DNA from 2 places in the Polaromonas sp. JS666 genome. Region 2 is predicted to be linked to the other one. Evidence: riboswitches for the same ligand, from Rfam matches in the RefSeq annotation. Region 2 holds a riboswitch; the other holds the start of a gene.
The links. Region 2 has a riboswitch for glycine ahead of BPRO_RS20945 (D-amino acid dehydrogenase). Riboswitches for the same ligand answer to the same signal wherever they lie in the genome.

Region 1 (10,312 bases), 2.5 Mb from region 2:
ATTTCCCCAACAGGAACGGAAGCACCTCCGTGCCCGCCGCATAAGAGCGCACGCCAGGCCGGCTGGACAGGACATCGTGGTGTATCGAACCCTCCCGAAAATCCCCCCATCCGGCGAGCAGGATGTCATGAGGCAGGTAATGCTGGACGTCGCCCTGCAACCAGTTCAACAAGTCAATATGCCGCCATCCGGTCGCTACGGCCTGACTGATCAACTTCAAATAGCCCTCGGCCGCAGAATTTTCGCCTGTGGGCGATATAGGAGACTTCATTTTTCACCATTTCCCGATTCATTTTTTTCATTCGTTGACCAACATTGAAGTGGCCGCAATAAAAACTAAACTCATGATGGGGGATGCTCCTGCCTGAACAATAGAAGGATGGCAGACAGTCCATGTAGGAGAGAAAAACGGTGGCCTGTAGGCCATTACCGCGGGCCACGTCGGATAACGCCCTGCTGCGTCTTCACTGTTCCCCCGAACGCGGCCGGCCATGCGCTTGACCTCACCGGCTCACCTGCCGGCAAGGGTGGTCTTCCTACGACTTGCAACAGTTTGTCTGTAGCATTTTGCAAATATCAGCCGCATCGATGCCTCTTCGGATTACGCTACGTCCATTGATTTTGAGAGAAACGCAAGGGCCGATGAGCAGCAAAAAAATGAAACGCAGCATTGAGGTGGATACCTTGCGAGGCATCGCATGCGTGCTGCTCGTGCTTTTCCATGTCGTGGGCGACACACCATCGGTCGGGTTGAGAATTCCGGAGGGGCACTGGCTGCAGGTGGTCAATGAAGCGCTGGCCTATGTCCGGATGCCGCTCTTTTCCTTTATCTCGGGATACGTCTACGGCTTTCGTCCCTACCAGGGCAATCCGCTGGGTTTTATCAAAGGCAAGGTGCGGCGGCTTCTGCTGCCTCTGATCACGGTGGGAACCCTTTTTGCGGTTATCCAGGCGGTCACGCCAGGTACCAATGCGACTGTTGACCACTGGTGGCTGCTGCATATAGAACCCGTGGGACATTTCTGGTTCCTGGAAGCGCTTTTCATTGTCTTTTTAATGGTTCTCTTGCTGGAGCACCTGGGCGCACTTGCCACTGGAGCCGGCTTCACAGCAGTCTGGATCGTCAGCGCGATGATGTTTACCTACCTTCATCCGCCCAACTATTTTGCGGCTCGCGGTGCGGTCTACCTGTTGCCATTTTTCCTGGGAGGGCTGGCCTGCAAAAGATTTGAGATCGGGACATCCGCCGCGCGCCTTCTGGCCGCTGCGGTCTTCATCGGCGCCGCAACGGTTGTCATGTCATTTCCCCAGATTTCCGGGCAAGGAGGCTCCCTGCCCGCACTGGCACTCGGCATTTCGGGCGTCTTTCTGTTGCTCAGGAGTGGCTGGCGCTCCGAAAACCTTGCCTACATCGGCTCGTTTTCATTTGCAATTTATCTGCTCCATGTTTTTTTCACGGCTGCAAGCCGGATCATCTTTCAGAAGCTCGGGATCACGGATACCTATGTGCTGTTGATGCTCGGCCTGGCCTTCGGTGTGGGCGGCCCCATCGTTGCCGCGCTGGTCATCGGCCGGTACCAGGGCCTCAATCTGTGGTTGCTGGGAAGCCATGCAAAGATAAAAGCGACAGCCGCCTGAAACCTGCCGCCGCGGCCCCGTGACCTGCCGCTGCGCCACTCGCCAACCGGTTGTTGCGCACTCTCCCCCGCGCGCTAAACTGCAGTGCCGCCATGTACCGCTCCGCAGGGCACGCCCATGTGTCCGGCTGGCGGGCGCGGGCGATCACAGGCATCACAGACACATCAACAGAGACAACATCCATGAACATCGTCATCACAGGCGGCGCCGGATTCCTGGGCGCCCGACTCGCCCGCGAGCTTCTCAAGCGAGGCCAGCTTGCACTGGCAGGCGCCACACCGAAAACCATTCAGACCATCACACTGGTGGACCGTGCGGCACCGCCCGCGGATCTGGCGGCAGACAGGCGAATACGCCAGGTGGTGGGCGACCTGAACCAGCTCCTGGAAGGAGACCCGGCCGCAACTCCTGTCGTACGGGCGGAAGACGCTATCGTTTTTCATCTGGCCGCGGCCGTCAGCGGCGAGTGCGAGGCTGATTTCGACCTCGGCATGCGCAGCAATCTGGACGCCACGCGGGCCCTGCTCCAGACCTGCCGCGCGCTGAAAACATCCCCCACCGTCGTATTTGCCAGCTCACTCGCCGTCTTCGGCAATTCGCCAGAGCACCCCCTGCCCGCGGTGATTGACGACACGACGCTGCCCACGCCGCAAAACAGCTATGGCATCCAGAAATTCATCGGCGAGCAGCTGGTAGCCGACTACGCGCGCAAGGGCTTCATCCGGGGCCGCAATGTGCGCCTGATGACCGTCAGCGTGCGGCCCGGCAGGCCCAATGCTGCGGCGTCCAGCTTTCTGAGCGGCATGATCCGCGAGCCGCTGGCTGGCGTGCGGGTGGCCTGTCCGGTCCCGCCGGAAACGGCCGTGGCCCTGTCGTCGCCAGGCCGCACGATTGATGGGTTGATACGGGCGGCGCAAGCGAGCGATGCCGAATGGGGCGCCCGCACCGCCATCAACCTGCCGGCGCTCAAAACGACGGCTGGCGAGATGGCCGCCGCGCTGGAACGCGTGGCAGGCAAGCAGGTTGCGGCACTGATCGACTGGACGCCGGACGCTGCGGTTGCAAAAATCGTCACCAGCTGGCCCGCCCACATCAATGCCGTACGCGCCCGCGAGCTCGGATTGCTGCCCGACCCCGACTTTGAAACCATTATTCGTAACTATGTGCTCGAAAACCCCAGTGTGGCGACTCTGGCCGAACGGACATAATCCAGAGTTGTATGACAACTTTTGACGGGCCGGAAGCCCGTCAGAACGACCACCCACCCCTTCGGAGACCCCATGAAACTCAACAAACTCATCATCGGCATGACCATGGCCCTCGGTATTGTCGCCAGCGCCGCTGCACAGACCACGATGAAAATCAGTATTTCGACGTCGCAGAATTCCCACCAGGGTGTCGCTATTGACACCTTTGCCAAAGAGGTGGAAAAGCGCACCGGCGGCCGCTACAAGGTTCAGACTTTCTATAGCGGTGCACTGGGCGGCGAACGCGAATCCATCGAAGCAGTCCAACTGGGCACCCAGGAACTCGCCTTCTCCTCCACCGGCCCCGTCCCCAACTTTGTACCGGAGACCAAGATTCTCGACGTGCCCTTCCTGTTTCGCGACAAGGCCCACGCACGCGCCGTACTCGACGGCCCCATCGGCCAGGACCTGCTGGGCAAATTTGACGCCAAGGGTTTCAAGGCGCTGGCCTGGGGCGAAAACGGCTTTCGCCACATGACCAACAGCAAGCGTGACGTGAAGGGCCCCGAGGATCTGAAAGGTCTGAAAATGCGGACCATGGAAAACCCGGTGCATATTGCCGCTTACAAGGGTTTTGGCATCATTACCACGCCGATGGCATTCCCCGAAGTGTTCACCGCCCTCCAGCAGGGCACGGTCGATGGCCAGGAAAACCCGCTGTCGGTCATCATTGCGTCCAAGTTTGACCAGGTGCAAAAGCACCTGTCGCTGACGGGCCACGTCTACTCGCCCTGCATCTGGGTGATGAACAAGGCAGTCTTCGACAAGCTCAGCGCGGCCGACAAGCAGGCGTTTCTTGACGCCGCCAAGGAAGGCACCAAGGCCAACCGCGCACGGGTCGATGAGGACGACGCCAAAGGGGTCGCCGACCTGCGCGCCAAGGGCATGACGGTGATTGACAATATTGACAAATCGAAATTTGTCACTGCCCTGGCACCGGTCAACGCCGAATTCGAAAAGCAGTTCGGCAAGGCCAACATCGAGAAGATCCGCAATTACAAGTAAGCGGTCCAATTGCGCATTGCATTTTCATTTTTTTAGCCCTCTACGCCCGCAGTCACTGGACTGGCGGGCGTTTCATTTGTGAGCGGAGCGAGTTGCCATGAAGCAAGCATTTCTCAAGTTCGAGCGCTGGTGTACCAGCATTTCCATGGCGGGAGCCTGCGGCATGCTGGTGATCGCCTCAACGCTCGGCATGTTTCAGATCATCACGCGCTTTGTGCTGGAACAGCCGGCCGAGTGGAGCGAGATCCTGATACGCCTGAGTCTGATCTGGATGGTATTTCTAGGCATTCCAGCGGCTTTCCGGCAAGGCGCCATGGTCAGCGTGGACGTGCTTTACCGTTGGAGCCCTCCCCGCGTCAAGCGGATCCTGGACTGGGTGGTCGGCCTGGCGGCACTCACGCTGATCGCCATCATCATCTGGTGGGGCTGGGACTATGCAATGCGCGGCCGCGTACAGTCCATGGCCGGACTCGAATCCATCTCGATGTTCTGGGGCTATGTAGCCATGCCAATCGGAGGACTGTTTTGCGTGATCGGCATTATCGGCAACATGCTGGATCCGCAGCACCACGAACTGGAAACGGCAACATGATCCATAAATTTTCTACAGGCGTCGCGGCAAAGCCCCGCGCGAGCCGGCCAATGCCGGCTTCTTGCCCCAACTTTTTTCAGGAGACTGCACAATGACCGCCGCGATGCTGACAACCATGGTCGTGTGTTTTGCACTGACGATCTCCGTTGCCGTGTCTATCGGCCTGGCGTCCGTGCTCGGCATCCAGGTTTCGAACTCCAACATGCTGATCTCGGTGAAGGAGATGTTCAATGCGATCAACAAGTTTCCGCTCGCAGCGATCCCGTTTTTCATCCTGGCCGGAAATTTGATGGAAACAGGCGGCATTTCACGCCGACTCGTCGAGTTTGCGAAGAGCATTGTCGGCGGCGTTCAGGGCGGCCTGCCGATGACCTGCGTGTTGACCTGCATGATTTTTGCCGCCGTGTCGGGTTCATCGGTTGCCACCACATTTGCCGTCGGTGCCATCCTGATTCCCGCCCTGATCAAGCACGGCTATCCGACCAGTTATGCGGCTGCCCTGCAGGCCACCAGCGCCGAATTGGGCGTGATCATTCCGCCGTCGATTCCGATGATTCTGTATGGCGTCAGCGCCGAGGTATCCATCGGCGAACTGTTCATCGCCGGCGTCGGCCCCGGCATCTTTATCAGCCTCGCGCTGATGGCCTTTGTCTATGTGTATTGCAAGATCAAGGGCTGGGGGAAAAATGACGGCGATGGCCGGCTCAGTTTTGGCAAGGCCACCTGGCAGGCCGGCTGGGCACTGCTGATGCCCGTCATCATTCTTGGCGGCATTTACGGCGGCATCTTCACGCCCACCGAAGCCGCGGCGGTAGCGGTTTTTTATGCCCTGATTGTGGGCATGGTGATTTATCGCGAAATCAATCTGCCGGCTCTCATACTTGTCTTGCGTAAATCCGTCCTTTCCAGCGCGGTGATCATGTTCATCATCGCCAACGCAGGACTTTTTGCGTTTCTGATCACCCGGGCGGGCGTACCGGATGCGATTGGCCGCTGGCTGGAAGCCGTTCTGCAATCGCCGGCGCTGTTCCTGCTGGGCGTCAACACCGCGCTGTTCATCATTGGCATGTTCATCGAAACCAGCGCAGCCATCATTGTGCTGGCGCCCATCCTGGCGCCCGTGGCCATGCATTTCGGCATAGATCCGGTGCATTTCGGCATGGTCATGGTGGTCAACCTGGCGCTGGGCATGATCACGCCACCCTTCGGCGTCAATCTGTTTGCGGCCTGTACGGTGGCGCGTATTTCACTGGACCGCATCGTCGTGCACCTGCTTCCTTTCGTGCTGGTCATCCTGGCCTGCCTGATGGTGATCACCTATTTCCCGGCGCTGTCGCTCACGCTGCGCGATCTGGTGTACTCCAAGTAGGAAGGCCCGCACCTTGGGCTACACTTGAGAGGTCAGGAGAGAGTTTTCATCGCGAAAACCGCCGAAGGCGCACGAACACCATGAGGGCACCCCTCGTGGTGTACTGAACGCTCAGGCAAAAGGACTGGCAACCGTTTTCCGGCGCCTGGCGCCGGAAAACGTTCCCTACTGGAGAGAGACCGCTTTCGAGGCGGCCCACCGAAGGAGCAAGCCTGCATCGCCAGGTGAATCTCTCAGGTAAAGTGGACAGCAGGGGCAGCGCATGACCATCGGTCATGGATTCATGTTTGCCCCCGGAGACCGCCTTGTCCAACGCCTCTTCTGCTACCCCCGAAGATCTTCTCAAAACACCGCTGCATGATCTGCACGTGGAACTCGGCGCGCGCATGGTGCCGTTCGCGGGTTATTCCATGCCGGTGCAGTACCCTGCCGGCCTGATGGCCGAGCACCACCACACACGTCAGGCGGCAGGCCTTTTTGACGTATCCCACATGGGCCAGCTGCGCCTGGTGGGTCCTGATTCAGCGGCGGCACTGGAAACCCTGCTGCCTGTCGATGTGATCGACCTGCCGGCGGGCAAGCAGCGCTATGGCCTGCTGCTCAATGACGACGGCGGCATCATCGACGACCTGATGTTTTTCAACCGCAACATGCACGACAGCGCCAACGGCGGCGACCTGTTCCTCATCGTGAACGGCGCCTGCAAGGTCGGCGATATCGCGCACATCCAGCAAAAAATCGGCAGCCGGTGCGAAGTCATCCCCATGCCCGAGATGGCGTTGATGGCCCTGCAGGGGCCGCAGGCAGTGACGGCCTTGCAGCGCCTGGCACCCGGTGTTGACAAGCTGGTGTTCATGACCGGCGGCCGTTTCACGGTGGCGGGCTGCGACTGCTTCATCACCCGCAGCGGCTACACCGGCGAAGACGGCTTCGAGATCTCGGTGCACGAATCGCAGGCGGACACCCTGGCCAGGGCCCTGCTGGCCCAGTCCGAAGTCAAACCCGTTGGCCTGGGCGCACGCAACTCGCTGCGGCTCGAAGCCGGCCTGTGCCTGTATGGCAACGACATCGACACCAGCACCACGCCGGTGGAAGCGGCGCTCAACTGGGCCATCCAGAAGGTCCGGCGCACTGGCGGCGCGCGGGCCGGCGGATTTCCCGGCGCGGAAAAAATTCTGGCGCAACTGGCCGACCCGGCCGCGACACTGACCCGCAAACGCGTGGGACTGGTCGCGCTGGAACGCGTGCCTGTGCGCGACCACACCGAACTGCAAAGCACGGCGGGCGCACCCATTGGCCAGGTGACCAGCGGCCTGCTCGGCCCCACCATCAACCAGCCGGTGGCCATGGGCTATGTCAGTCCCGAGTTTGCCGCCATCGGCACGCGAATCCATGCCCTGGTGCGCGGCAAGCCCGTTCCCATGGAAGTAGCCGCCATGCCGTTTGTGCCCAACCACTACTACCGCGGCTGAGCAACCTACCGACTTTCACTGCCGCCTTTCAAGTTATTCACGTTACTTTTACGTTAACTTGCTGAATCCTTTTCACTGAACTTCTGGAGAACCTCATGACTGTCAAATACACCGAAGACCACGAATGGCTCAAGATTGACGGCGACACCGCCACCGTGGGCATCACGGTTCATGCGCAGGACGCGCTGGGCGATGTCGTGTTTGTCGACCTGCCTGCCGTCGGCGCCACCCTGGCGCAGAAGGAAGCCGCCGGCGTGGTGGAATCAGTCAAGGCCGCCGCAGACGTCTACATGCCCGTGAGCGGCGAGGTCGTTGAAGTCAACGAAGCCCTGCGCAACGACCCATCGCTGGCCAACAGCGACCCGCTGGGCGCCGGCTGGTTCTTCAAGATCAGGCTGTCTGACGCCTCGCAGCTGGACGCCCTGATGGACGAAACCAGCTACACCCAGTTTTCCGCAGGTTAATGGCCCCCACGCTTGCCACTTCGTGTGCTGCGCTGCCCCCCGAGGGGGCTGTGCTTGCTTGGGTCGGCCCTGCGCGGCGCACGTCCGTCTGTCTGTCTTTTATCGGAATAAACACATGTTGATGCCATCCGCCAAGCCGCTGGGCGAGCTTGAAAACCCCTCTGAATTCATCCCGCGCCACATCGGCATTGATGAGGCCGATGAAGTGCACATGCTCAGTGTGGTGGGCTCCGCCTCGCGCCGCGACCTGATTGACGGGATTGTTCCGCGTTCGATCGCGCGCACCAGCACCATGGCCATTCCGGCGCCAGTGACTGAAGCGGCAGCCCTCAAGCAGCTCAAGGCGATCGCAGCCAAAAACCAGGTGTTCAAGAACTTCATCGGCCAGGGCTACTACGGCACCTACACGCCGGGCGTGATCCTGCGCAACATCCTTGAAAATCCCGCCTGGTACACCGCTTACACGCCCTACCAGGCCGAGATTTCGCAGGGCCGCATGGAGGCGCTGATCAACTTCCAGACCATGGTCTGCGACCTGACCGGCATGCCGATTGCCAATGCCTCCATGCTCGATGAGGCCACCGCCGCCGCCGAGGCCATGACGCTGGCCAGGCGCAGCGTGAAAAGCAAAAGCAATGTGTTCATCGTCGCCGGCGACTGTCATCCGCAAACGATTGAAGTCATCCAGACCCGCGCCAGGCCGCTGGGCATTGAAGTCAAGGTCAGCACCGCAGTGACTACCCTGCCGCAGCTCATGGCCGAAGGCAATTACTTTGGCGTGCTGGCCCAGTACCCGGCCACCACCGGCAGCATCCACGACCTGCGCCCGCTGGCCGGCCAGGCGCATGTAGACGGCGCGGCCCTGTGCGTGGCCGCCGACCTGCTGGCACTGACCCTGCTCACGCCGCCCGGCGAATGGGACGCCGACATCGTGCTGGGCAACACCCAGCGCTTTGGCATGCCCATGGGCAACGGTGGCCCGCACGCGGCCTACCTCGCCTGCCGCGACGAGTTCAAGCGCTCCCTGCCCGGCCGCCTGGTGGGCGTGAGTGTCGACGTCCACGGCAATCCGACCTACCGCCTGGCGCTGCAGACGCGCGAGCAGCATATCCGCCGCGAAAAAGCCACCTCCAACATCTGCACCGCCCAGGTGCTGCCCGCCGTGATTGCCAGCATGTATGCGGTCTACCATGGGCCGCAGGGCCTCAGGCGCATCGCAGAGCGCGTGGCGGCATACACCGCCATCTTCGTGCGCGGCCTGCAGGAACTCGGCTATGAGATCACCGACCTGGGGGCCTTTGACTCCGTCACCGTCAAGACCGGAGATGCCACCAATTTAATAGCTGAACGCGCCCGTCAGTCCGGGGCCAACCTGCGATGTCGCCTGAACAATCACCTGGGCGTGTCACTGGACGAAACCACCAGCCGCAAGGACATTGAACTGCTGTGGTCCTTCTTTGCCCAGCCCGGCCAGACGGTGCCCGTGGTCAGCGCCTTTGAAGAGGGCATCGAGTCCCTGATTCCGGCCGACCTGCGCCGCACCAGCGCCTTCCTGACCCACCCGGTGTTCAACACCCACCACTCCGAAACCGGCATGCTGCGCTACATCCGCATGCTCAGCGACAAGGACCTGGCGCTGGACCGCAGCATGATCCCGCTGGGCAGCTGCACCATGAAGCTCAACGCGACCAGCGAGATGATTCCCATCACCTGGCCCGAGTTTGCCAACATCCACCCCTTTGCCCCCCAGGAGCAACTGCAGGGCTATGCCGAACTCGACAAGCAGCTGCGCGACTGGCTGTGCCAGGCCACCGGGTACAAAGGTATCAGCCTGCAGCCCAATGCGGGTTCGCAGGGCGAATACGCCGGCTTGCTGGTGATCAAGGCCTTCCACGAAGCACATGGCCAGGGCCATCGCAACATCTGCCTGATTCCCTCATCGGCCCACGGCACCAACCCGGCCAGCGCCCAGATGGCGGGCATGACGGTCGTCGTCACGGCCTGCGATGCGCAGGGCAATGTGGACATGGAGGACCTGAAAGCCAAGTGTGAGAAGCACAGCGCCAATCTGGCCTGCATGATGATCACCTACCCCAGCACGCATGGCGTCTTTGAAACCCATGTGCAAGACCTTTGCCAGCTGGTGCATTCGCACGGCGGCCGGGTCTATGTCGATGGCGCCAACATGAACGCGCTGGTCGGCGTGGCAGCCCCCGGCGAATTCGGCGGCGACGTCAGCCACCTGAATCTGCACAAGACTTTCTGCATCCCGCACGGCGGCGGCGGGCCGGGCGTGGGTCCGGTTTGCGTGGTGGCCGACCTGGTGCCTTACCTGCCCGGCCATGCCACAGCCGGATATGCAGGAGGCGGCCGAGCCTTCGGAGAGGGCACCAGCTTTTCCGCCGGGCCGCCCCAAGGAAAAGAAGCCCCCTCGGGGGGCAGCGCATTACACGAAGTGAAAAGCGTGGGGGCCATTTCCGCCGCGCCTTTGGGCAATGCAGCCGTGCTGCCGATCAGCTGGATGT
Region 2 (10,312 bases):
CTGCTGGTCAATGAAGCGGCCTCCCGGCTGTTTGTCCTGGCGCAGGCCCCGACGGTGTTGTCCGCCGAATGGCCGCAGCACCTCGGGCTGTATCTGCCTGGCGCTGACACCTTGTACGCGTTTGACCAATTGCCGCTCTACAAGGCTCTTCAGGGGCAAAGCGGTGGACCGCAGCACATTCTGGTGCGCAATGCCGCCGTGCCTGCGGGGCGCCTGATCAGCTGCAGCTACCGGCCGATGCACGGCCGTGACGGTCTGGTGGGCGCGTTGATGGTGTTTGCCGACATTACGCAGCTGGAGCAGTTGCAGCTGGAGCGTGCAAAAAGCTATGCCGAGCTGCGCGAGACCCAGCGCAAACTGCTGGAAGCGCAGCGGATGGGCCGTATCGGCAACTGGGAGTCTGATTTCCGAACCGGGCAGCTTTGGTGGTCGGAAGAGGTTTACGCGCTGTATGGGCTGGCGCCCGGCACCGTCGAGCTCTGCAGTGATATGGCCATGAGCATGATGCATCCGGAAGACAGGGCGCGCTACGTTCAGGGCTACGAGCGCTCCGTTGGTGAGCGCGCAGAGTACGGTGTGGAGTTCCGCGTCATCACGCCGGCCGGGGATGTCCGCTGGATGCACCAGCTGTGCAAGCCGCATTTCGACGAGACCGGGCAGGCGATTTACCGCACCGGCGTGATCCAGGACATCACGGCGCGCAAGCAGTCGGAACTGGCGCTGGTTCATACCACCGACCTGTTGCGCCGCACCGGCGAGATGGCCATGGTGGGCGGTTGGGAGCTGGTGCTTGACGGCATGCGATTGAGCAGTTCGGAGCAGGTTCTCCGGATTCACGAGCTGGAGCCGGGTGCGCCTTGGGGGGCTGAAGACGCCATCAACTCCTATCCACCGGAGGCACGGAAAACTTTCATCGCAGCCGTCAATGCGGCAACCGGGCACGGCACCCCTTGGGACCTGGAGTTGCCCATGATCACGCAGACCGGCCGGCGCATCTGGGTGAGGACGCAGGGCCAGGCCTTCATGCAGGATGGCAAGGTGGTGCGGCTCGCCGGCGCCTTGCAGGACATCACTGCGCAACATGAGTCGCGTGAGCACCTGCGCCTGCTGGAGTCCAGCATTTCACGCCTCAACGACATGGTGGTGATCACCGAGGCCGTGCCCTTGGGCGAGCCCGGGCCCCGCATTGTCTTTGTCAACGACGCCTTCGTGCGCCGCACCGGTTACAGCCGCGAGGAAGTGCTGGGCAAGACGCCGCGCATTTTGCAGGGCCCCCAGACCCAGCGGGCCGAACTCGATCGCATCGGTGCAGCACTCAGGGCGTGGCAGCCGGTCCAGGCCGAGCTGGTCAATTACACCAAGAGTGGCGAGCCGTTCTGGCTCGACCTCGACATCGTTCCCGTTGCGGACTCCCAGGGGGGCTTCACGCACTGGGTGGCGGTCGAGCGGGACATCACACAGCGCAAGCTGGCCCAGCAGGCGCTCGTCGAGAGCGAGCAGCGTTACGCCGCGCTGTTTGAGGGGGCACCGGTGCCGATGTGGATTGTCGACGACCAGACGCATGCCTTTTTGGCGGTCAATGGGGCGTGCACCGAGCGCTACGGCTACACGCGGGAAGAACTCCTGAGCATGACGATTTTTGATATCCGTTCGGATATTGAAGCCCAGCGCTTGAAGGCCGAAATCGCCAGCGGCGCCCACAAGCCCGTCAACCGCCGCGTGCACCGATCTAGGGACGGCGCCGACCTCGATGTCGAGACGGTTTCCCGCAAGATCCAGTACGAAGGCAGACCGGCGCGGCTGGTGGTTGCGTTCGACGTGAGCGCGCAGGTGAAAGCCGAAAAGGATGCCCAGGAATACCTGTTCACCCTGCAGCGCGCCGCCGACGCCGCCTCGGCCATCACCTGGCACCAGACGCTGGATGGCACGATGCAGGAAGTTGCGGAGCAGGTCCGGGGGGTGATTGGTACCCATCAGGCGGCGGTGAGCCTGACCATCAACAGCGACTGGGCGCAGGCTGTCCATGCGCTGTCCTTGTCCGAGAAATATGCGGCATACCGTGACCTGATGGAGCCGCCGGACGGCACCGGCATTTACGCCGTGGTCTGCGAGGCCAACCGGTCCATGCGGCTGACCCAGGCCGAGCTGGAGGCGCACCCGCGCTGGCGCGGCTTTGGCAGCCATGCCGGCAAGCACCCCGCGATGCGCGGCTGGCTCGCGGTACCCTTGGTGGCCCGGAGCGGAAAAAACATGGGCTTGCTACAGCTCTCGGACAAATACGAGGGCGAGTTCACCCAGCAGGATGAATATGTGGCAATGGAGTTGGCGCAGCTCGCTTCCATCGCCATAGAAAATGTCCAGCTGCTGGAAGAAGTGGGTCGGCTCAATGCGGGGCTGGAACAAAAAGTCGCGGAGCGCACCGCTGCGCTGACCCGACAGGAGGCCCTGTTCCGTGCCCTGGCCGAGCGGGCGCCCCAGGTGATCTGGACCGCCGACCCCAGCGGCGCTCCAACCTATTACAACCAGGCCTGGTTTGACCTGGTGGGTGGCCGGTTTAGCGACTGGGCGGGCTCGCGCTGGCTTACGGCTATCCATCCGGAAGACCTGCCCGAAGTCCAGGCGAGCTGGCAGCTGGCCAGTGCCAGCCGGTCGCAGTATGAGAACATCCGCCGCCTGCGCGCCAGGGACGGCAGCTACCACACCATGTCTTCCCGGGCCACCCCGGTGCTTGACGAGCGGGGCGAACTGGCCTACTGGGTGGGCATTGATGCGGACATCACCGAGATCAAGACCATCGAGGCCGCCTTGCGCCTGTCAAACCAGGAGCTTGAGGCCTTCTCGTATTCTGTCTCCCACGACCTGCGCTCGCCGCTTAACACCATTGACGGGTTCAGCCGCCTGCTGTCCAAGCAGCTCCCCGGCCATGTCAACGAGAAGAGCCGGCACTACCTGGCGCGCATCCAGACGGGTGTGGCGCAGATGGGGCAACTGATTGAAGATTTGCTCTCGCTGGCACAGGTATCACGCGCGCAGTTACGGGCTGAGCTGGTGGACCTGTCGGCGCTGTCCCGCCGGATTCTGGGTGAGTGGCAGGCGCGCGACCCCGAACGCCGGGTCGTGGTTCATGTTGAAAGCGGTCTGCAGGCGCATGGCGACTCGCGGCTTGTGGGTGTGGTGATGGAAAACCTGCTGAGCAATGCCTGGAAGTTCACCTCGCGCAAAGTCGGGGCGAGCATCAGCGTCACCCAGCAACCCGACGCAGCAGGGCAGCCGGTCTTCGTGGTCCGGGATAACGGCGCCGGCTTCGACATGGCGTATGCCGACAAATTGTTCAACCCGTTTCAGCGCTTGCATGCGGCCTCGGAGTTTGCCGGCACCGGCATCGGGCTGGCCTCGGCCAGCCGCGTGATCGGCAGGCACGGCGGGCGGCTGTGGGCGCAATCCGAGCCCGGTTGCGGGGCTGCTTTTTTCTTTACCCTGCCCAGGACCGCTATTGCGGTCTGAACAGATTTGACCCACCCGCCCGCCCAGCCCCGCTCCTCCCCGCCGGGCACCGCACATCGTGCCAGCCTTATATTTGCCTTGACCCCGGTTTTTCTATGTGTTTTCGATTGCTGAAGTAATTAAAATGCTGAAAATGACAAGATTTACCTCTGTTACGGGCCGCCATGCCGCGTGAACCCAAATCCTTCGAAGATGCCATCACGGCGACGGACTTCTCCAGTGAAGATTACTGTGGCACGAGCTATGCGGCCAAGCTGCTCGGTCTGTCGGTCGCCACCGTGCAGTCGCTGGTGGAAAAAGGGGAAATTGACGCCTGGAAGACCCTGGGCGGCCACCGCCGGATTGCCCTGCAGTCCATCAATGCCTACCTGGCCAAGAACAATCCGCAAGTCGCCAAGGTAGTCGACACCGATCCGAAACACCGTTTGCGCGTGCTGCTGGTCGAGGACGACGAGGCCACCCGGGAGCTGTACCAGCTCCAGTTTGAGGACTGGGACCTGCCGGTCGATTGCACCTGGATGCCTTCGGCGCTGGAGGCCTTGATGGACATTGCCAGCATGCGTCCGGATTTGCTGATCACCGACCTGTCCATGCCTGGCGTTGATGGCATCGAAATGCTCAAGGCCCTCAAGCGCAATCAGCAGTTGGCGGACATGCAGATTATTGTGATCAGTGGCTTGCCGCCGGAGGCCATCGAAGAGCGGGGCGGTCTTCCGCCGGATGCCCACCGGTTGCAGAAACCGGTGAATTTCGACTGGCTGCACGGGTATGTCACGGCACTGGTGACGGCCAACCGCAAGTGGCACCACTAACGACTGTGACTGCAACCCGAAAATATCAAAACATGAACGCGCGCTGTTTTGTTTGTCAACGCATCCATGGCGGCGCTGCGACCCTTGCGAAGGCCTGCAGCCTTCGCTGCGGTTTGGCGTCGGTCCCGGGCATGAATAATCCATCACTGTCATTGGGTTGCGTTACTTCCGGGCTGCCGTACTAGCGGGCGGCACCGGATTCTGAAGCAAGCCAGCCCGCCAAACAATCCCCGTGCAATCCCCATGAGCCGATTCCTCAACCTGTTCGGGGTGAAGCTGGCAGACAAGATGCCCGGCCTGGGCGTGCAGAACGGGAGTCGGTCATCGGCGCCGGCTGAGCTGGGCTGGGGGCCTCTGGAGCAGTCCGGCGACGGCATGGTGTTGCTCGATGAACGCGGCCGAATCACCGAGGCGAATCCCCGCGCGCTCGAACTCCTGCACTGCGCGCAGCCGGCCCTGGCCGGGCTCGATTTCTGGGAGGCCGTGCCGGAAGACATCACGGAGCAGCATCAGAGCGCCACGGGCCAGGCCCTGACCTTTGCCGCGCGGCACGCCTTTGTTGCCCACGACAAGTTTGAAGACAAGTGGGTCCGGTACGCCTTTACGAGGCAGCCCCCCGGCTACGTCGTCAGCCTCAGGGATGTCTCATCCACGCAAAGGTTGCTGGATGTGCTGGAAGACAGCGAGCGTTACAACCAGCTGATTTTTGAGGCGAATCCCAACCCGATGTGGATCTTTGACGACAGCTCCACGCGCATCCTCGCTGTCAACCAAGCGGCCGTCGAGTTTTATGGCATTGCGCGCAAGAAGTTCCTGACGCTGGGCATGGATGCGCTATTTCCCGAGGGAGAAGGCGCTGGATGGCTCAGCTCCCTCGCTTCGGGCAAAGGCGTCGGGGAGGGGCTGCTCGCGCTGCGCCTGTGCAAACAGCAAAAGGCCGATGGGCAGCAGGTGCTGGTGGAGCTGGCCTGCGGCCCGGTCAGCTGGAATGGCCAGCAGGCAGTTTTCGTCAGTCTGGCGGATGTCTCACAGCGTCACCTTGCCGATGGCGCCTTGCGGCGGGCCAATGCGGAGCTGGAACAGGAACTGGCCGGGTGCCAGAGCGAGCTGGAAAAGACCAGGCGCGATGTGGCCGCCTTCACCCGCGCGGTGTCCCACGACTTGCAGGGGCCGCTGCATGCCGTCAACGGGTTCGCGAAGGTGCTGGCAAAGAACTACTCGACTGCGCTCGATGCGTCCGGCCTGCATTATGTGAGCCGCATTCAGGCCAGCACGCGCCAGATGGCCAAGCTGGTTGATGACCTGCGAACCCTGGTCCAGTTGCCGGAGCTGTCCGGTAACCCTGAAAAATTCGACCTGGTACCTATTTGCCGAGCACTGGTCGACGATTTGCGCAAACGCGCCCCGGACCGCAGCGTGGCGATCGAGATGGATGCCAGCCTGCTGCTCGTTGGTGACAAGGGGTTGTTGACGACGGCGTTGGCCTGCCTGCTGGAAAACGCCTGGAAATTCACCTCCAAAAAAGCCGAAGCCTGGATCAAGGTCGGGCTGATGCCCGGCGCCACCCCCGGCGAGCTGGTCCTGCTGGTGTCGGACAATGGGGCGGGCTTTGACACGGCCTACAGCAGCAAACTGTTCACGCCTTTTCAGCGCCTGCACTCTTCTGCTGAATTCCCCGGCAACGGTCTGGGCCTGGCTATCGTCAAGCGGGTTGCCGCACGGCACGGCGGCAATGTCTGGGCTGAAACCACCGGCCAGGCAGGCGCCAGTTTTTACCTGGCGCTACCGCATGCTGCGCAGGCCGCCTGACGGCCTGAGCCCGTACACACGCCACCCGGCACGCCGTGCCAGCGCAGGCGCCCACCGGGCCTGTCAGGCGTCCGCGGTTCTCAGCCTGCCCGGGACGTTGCGCTCCTGCAGGCCCTGCTGCACCAGGCTGCCGATCATGTCCGCCGTCACGGCTGACAGCGTCCAGCCCAGGTGGCCGTGGCCCGTGTTGTAAAACACGCAGGGAGACCGACCGCGGCCGACACGGGGCATCATGTTCGGCATCATGGGCCGCAGGCCTGCCCAGGGCACCACGCTGCGGGTGCTCATGCCCGGGAAGCATTGCTCCACCCAGTCGATCAGGGGTCGAATGCGGTCGTCGCGGATGTCCTTGTTGTAACCGTTGAACTCGGCAGTGCCCGCCACGCGGAAACGATCCTCACCCAGGCGGCTTGTCACCAGCTTGGTCTCATCGTCGAGCAGGCTGACCATGGGAGCCGCTGCGCGGCTGGACTCGTCGAGCAGGTTCACCGTGATCGAATAGCCCTTGACTGGGTAGATGTTCACCCGGTCACCGAGTCGCGCGGCCACCGCACGGCTGGCGACGCCGGCGCAGACGACCACCCCGTCGAACACCGAGGTGCGTCGCTCGTCAGCCTGTCCCACCGTGACATCGACCTGCCGGCCGTTGGTGGTGACCGATTGCACGTCCTGCCCGTACAGGCAATGAACGCCGCGCCGCGCGATGGCGGCGGCCAGTCCGGTCGTGAACTTGTGAATGTCGCCGGTCGAGTCGCTTTCCGTGAAGAAGCCGCCATAGTAGCTGCCCGCCAGGGTCGGCTCGATGGCGCGCATTTCCGACGGTGTCACGGCGCGTCGCGCGAGCCCGCCCTGGGCCAGCAGTTCGGTCACGCGGGCCGCGTGATCGAACCCGGCCTTGTCCCGGTAGATGTGCAGGATGCCCTGCTGCTTCAGGTCGAAATCGATGCCCTCCTGCGCGGCCCAGTCGAACAGATGCTCGCGCGCCGCCACGGCCAGGCGGGCGGTTGCTATCGTGTTCTGGCGGTAGGCCGGCATCGAGGCAATGAACTCGGCGAACCAGGACAGCTTGTGCCAGCTGGGCTTGGGGTTGAGCAGCAGCGGGGCATCGCTCTTGAGCATCCACTTGATGCCTTTGAGCAGGGTCGACCAATGGGTCCAGACCTCGGCGTTGGAGGCCGACAGCTGGCCCCCGTTGGCGAACGAGGTCTCCATCGCCGCGTAGCGATGCTTCTCGAACAGGGTGACTTCAAAACCGCGCTTGGCCAGCGCGTAGGCCGTGGTGACACCCGTGATGCCACCGCCGATGACGGCGATCGTTTTCATAGAAAGGTTCCAGAACGTCAAGGGTTGAGCCCGCACGCATCATGCGTGACGGACGCCCCCTCTGTTGCTGGACCTGAGAGATTCACGAACCGGCGCTGTGACGCGCGAATCCGCTTGCTCCTTCGGTGCGCCGGGTGACGAAAAAACCCGGCAGCTCTTCAGAGTGCATGGGTGGTACCGGTTCATTTGCCTGAGAGTTTCCGGGGCGGTTGCTCCTTCGGCGCCGCCGCCAGGCAATGCTGGACGGCAGACTCTCCCGATACCACGCTGGGGCGACTCATGCGAGCCGCCCCAGCGCTGCGATGATAACAATAATCTGGCCGGGGCGTCCAGTTCGGCACCGCGAACCGCCGTGCGCGCCGATCGAAACACCTGCGTGCTGGCCGCGTTGGCGGGCAGCGGCCACAGTGTCAGGCGGTCTTGGGGGTGGTCAAATCCTGCGCAAAACGCTGAGCCTGCGGCGCCGGTGTTGCAAAGTCCCGGGCGCCCGCTCGAGGCCTTGCCGCGTAGTCCCGGCCCCGCGCCTGCGGTTTTAGCCTATGGTTTCAGTGCGGCGATGGGGCTTCAAAGCGGAAGACGCCGGCGGCATCGATCCGCCGGTGCACCCGTCCCTCAAACCACAGTGCATGCAGGTGCGCAACTGATTCGCCCATGGCAAAACTGGTCTGGTGCAGGTCCAGCTTTCGCCTGAACATCACGGGCAGGATGTCGGCTGCGCTGCAGGGCCGGGCCTGACAGGCCTGCAACACCTCGGCCAGCCGGTCGCGGTGGTGGTCGTGCAACTGCTGGATACGCTCGTGCAGGCCACGGAACGGCTTGCCGTGCGAGGGCAGGGTCAGCGTGTCGGGCGGCAGGGGCCGGAATTTGTCGATGGACTGCAGGAACAGCGCAAGCGGGTTTGATTCCGGCTCCATGTCGTAGACGCTGACGTTGGTCGAGATGCGGGGCAGCACCATGTCGCCACTGATCAGCACCCGGGTCGAATCACAGTACAGCGCCATGTGCTCCGGCGCATGGCCATAACCACTGATGCAGCGCCAGTCCCGCCCGCCAATGCGGATCATCTGCCCGTCGACCAGGCGGCGAAAGCTGCCCGGCACCTCGGGCACCATGCTGGCGTAGTAGCCGGTGCGGCCCCTGATCTTCTCGACGGACTCCGGGTCGGTCAGCCCGTGGGCGGTGAAAAAGAGCGCGGCACTGTCTCCGCCAAAACCGGTGGTGCTCTGGGTGCCGATGCGGGCGCTGTGGTAGTCGGTGGCGCTCATCCACAGGCGACAAGTCCATGGCGCCCCCACGCTCCGCCGCTGCGCGGGTTGCTGCCCCCCGAGGGGGCCGGGCCCGCCTAGAGGCGGCTCGTCGGCGGGCCCCGCAGGAGTTGACCAGCGCTGGCAAAGCCAGTGCGCCAGGCCTATGTGGTCCGGATGCATGTGGGTCACGATGACGCGCAGGATGGGCAGGCCTTCAAGCTGGGTCGCAAAAATCGCTTCCCATTGCGCCTTGGACTCTTCCCTGCTGATGCAGCAGTCCACCACGCTCCAGCCCTGGATTTTTACGCCCGCGTTGTGCGGGTCATCGAGCTCATCGCGCAGCAGCCACAGGTTGATGTGGTCCAGCGCGAATGGCAGCGCCATGCGTATCCACTTGACGCCCGGTGCAATCTCAAGTGCCTCGCCTGCCTCGGGCAGGGTATCCGCCAGTGGGTAATCGAGCCGCTGTTCAAGGAGGTTCATGTAATATTCGCGCTATATTTGACGTTTACGTAAACGTCACGTGGAGCCATTGTAGTGATGACGCCCGCCCGGCGCTGTCACCTTTGTCCGTGTCCTTGCCTGCCCCTGTTCGTACCCACTCAATCATCATGGCCACGACTTACACCATCAGCGATCTTGCCAAAGAGTTTGACCTGACCACCCGCGCCATGCGGTTTTACGAAGACATGGGGCTGTTGCAGCCCCAGCGCATGGGGCCGGGCGGGCGCAACCGCGTTTACACGGCGCGCGACCGCACCCGGCTCAAGCTCACCTTGCGCGCCAAGCGGCTGGGCCTGTCGCTGGTGGAGGCCAAGGAAATCATCGATTCCTATGACAGTCCGCGCGACACCGCCCCGCAACTGAAGAAATTCCTGGCCGTGCTGACCGAGCACCGCAAGAAGCTCGAAGCGCAGATGCTGGACCTGCAGGCCAACCTGGACGAGATTCGCACCCACGAAAAAGAGGCCAAGGCGCTGCTCGACAAGACCGTCAAGGCCAAAGACAAACCCAAACCCAAAACCAGCCAGGTTTGAGTTCCCCCGGTTCCTGCGTTGATCGACGAGTTCAGCCTTTTCAGCCATTTCAGCAATATCAACAATTGCCTGGAGGCTTGTTGCGGTGGGGTCAAATGGTTCATAATTGACGTTTACGTAAACGTCAATTGACGTCGTGACCCCCTCCACTCCCGAAAGAAGGCTTTCCCCATGGACGCACTTTCCGCGCCGTCAGCGCTTTTTCAGCGCATTGAAGCGAGCTTTTTACGCCAGGGCATGATGCAGCACCTCGGTGCGCGGCTGCTGCGGGTGGAGGCCGGCTTGTGCGAAATTGCACTGCCTTACTCAGAACGTGTCACCCAGCAGCAGGGCGGCTTCCATGGCGGCGCCATGGGCGCGCTGGCAGACATTGCCGGCGGCTATGCCGCGCTGACGGTGGCGCCTCCCGAGGCCGAAGTCACCACGGTCGAATACAAGATCAATTTTCTGGCCGCCTTCAGGGATGGTGAGCTCCGGGCAACCGGCCGTGTCGCCCGGGCCGGCAAGCGCATCATCGTGACCACCGCCGACGTGGTGCACGTCGACGCCAATGGCAAGGAAAGCGCCTGCGCGCTGATGC

Region 1: it holds a riboswitch for glycine, as region 2 does, so the genes downstream of both, gcvT (glycine cleavage system aminomethyltransferase GcvT) here and BPRO_RS20945 (D-amino acid dehydrogenase) in region 2, are expected to answer to the same signal.

What each region holds. Positions count from the first base shown of each region.
Region 1 is NC_007948.1:1,926,383-1,936,694, reverse strand. It holds gene epsA (XrtB/PEP-CTERM-associated transcriptional regulator EpsA) at 1-271, opposite strand, end outside; gene BPRO_RS09325 (acyltransferase family protein) at 658-1,638, shown strand; gene denD (D-erythronate dehydrogenase) at 1,821-2,846, shown strand; gene BPRO_RS09315 (TRAP transporter substrate-binding protein) at 2,919-3,890, shown strand; gene BPRO_RS09310 (TRAP transporter small permease) at 3,988-4,482, shown strand; gene BPRO_RS09305 (TRAP transporter large permease) at 4,574-5,851, shown strand; glycine riboswitch at 5,875-5,988, shown strand; glycine riboswitch at 6,010-6,111, shown strand; gene gcvT (glycine cleavage system aminomethyltransferase GcvT) at 6,127-7,323, shown strand; gene gcvH (glycine cleavage system protein GcvH) at 7,419-7,787, shown strand; gene gcvP (aminomethyl-transferring glycine dehydrogenase) at 7,903-10,312, shown strand, end outside.
Region 2 is NC_007948.1:4,404,726-4,415,037, reverse strand. It holds gene BPRO_RS28090 (PAS domain S-box protein) at 1-3,504, shown strand, start outside; gene BPRO_RS20955 (response regulator) at 3,669-4,316, shown strand; gene BPRO_RS20950 (sensor histidine kinase) at 4,560-6,125, shown strand; gene BPRO_RS20945 (D-amino acid dehydrogenase) at 6,189-7,448, opposite strand; glycine riboswitch at 7,617-7,717, opposite strand; gene BPRO_RS20940 (MBL fold metallo-hydrolase) at 7,994-9,178, opposite strand; gene BPRO_RS20935 (MerR family transcriptional regulator) at 9,307-9,732, shown strand; gene BPRO_RS20930 (PaaI family thioesterase) at 9,904-10,312, shown strand, end outside.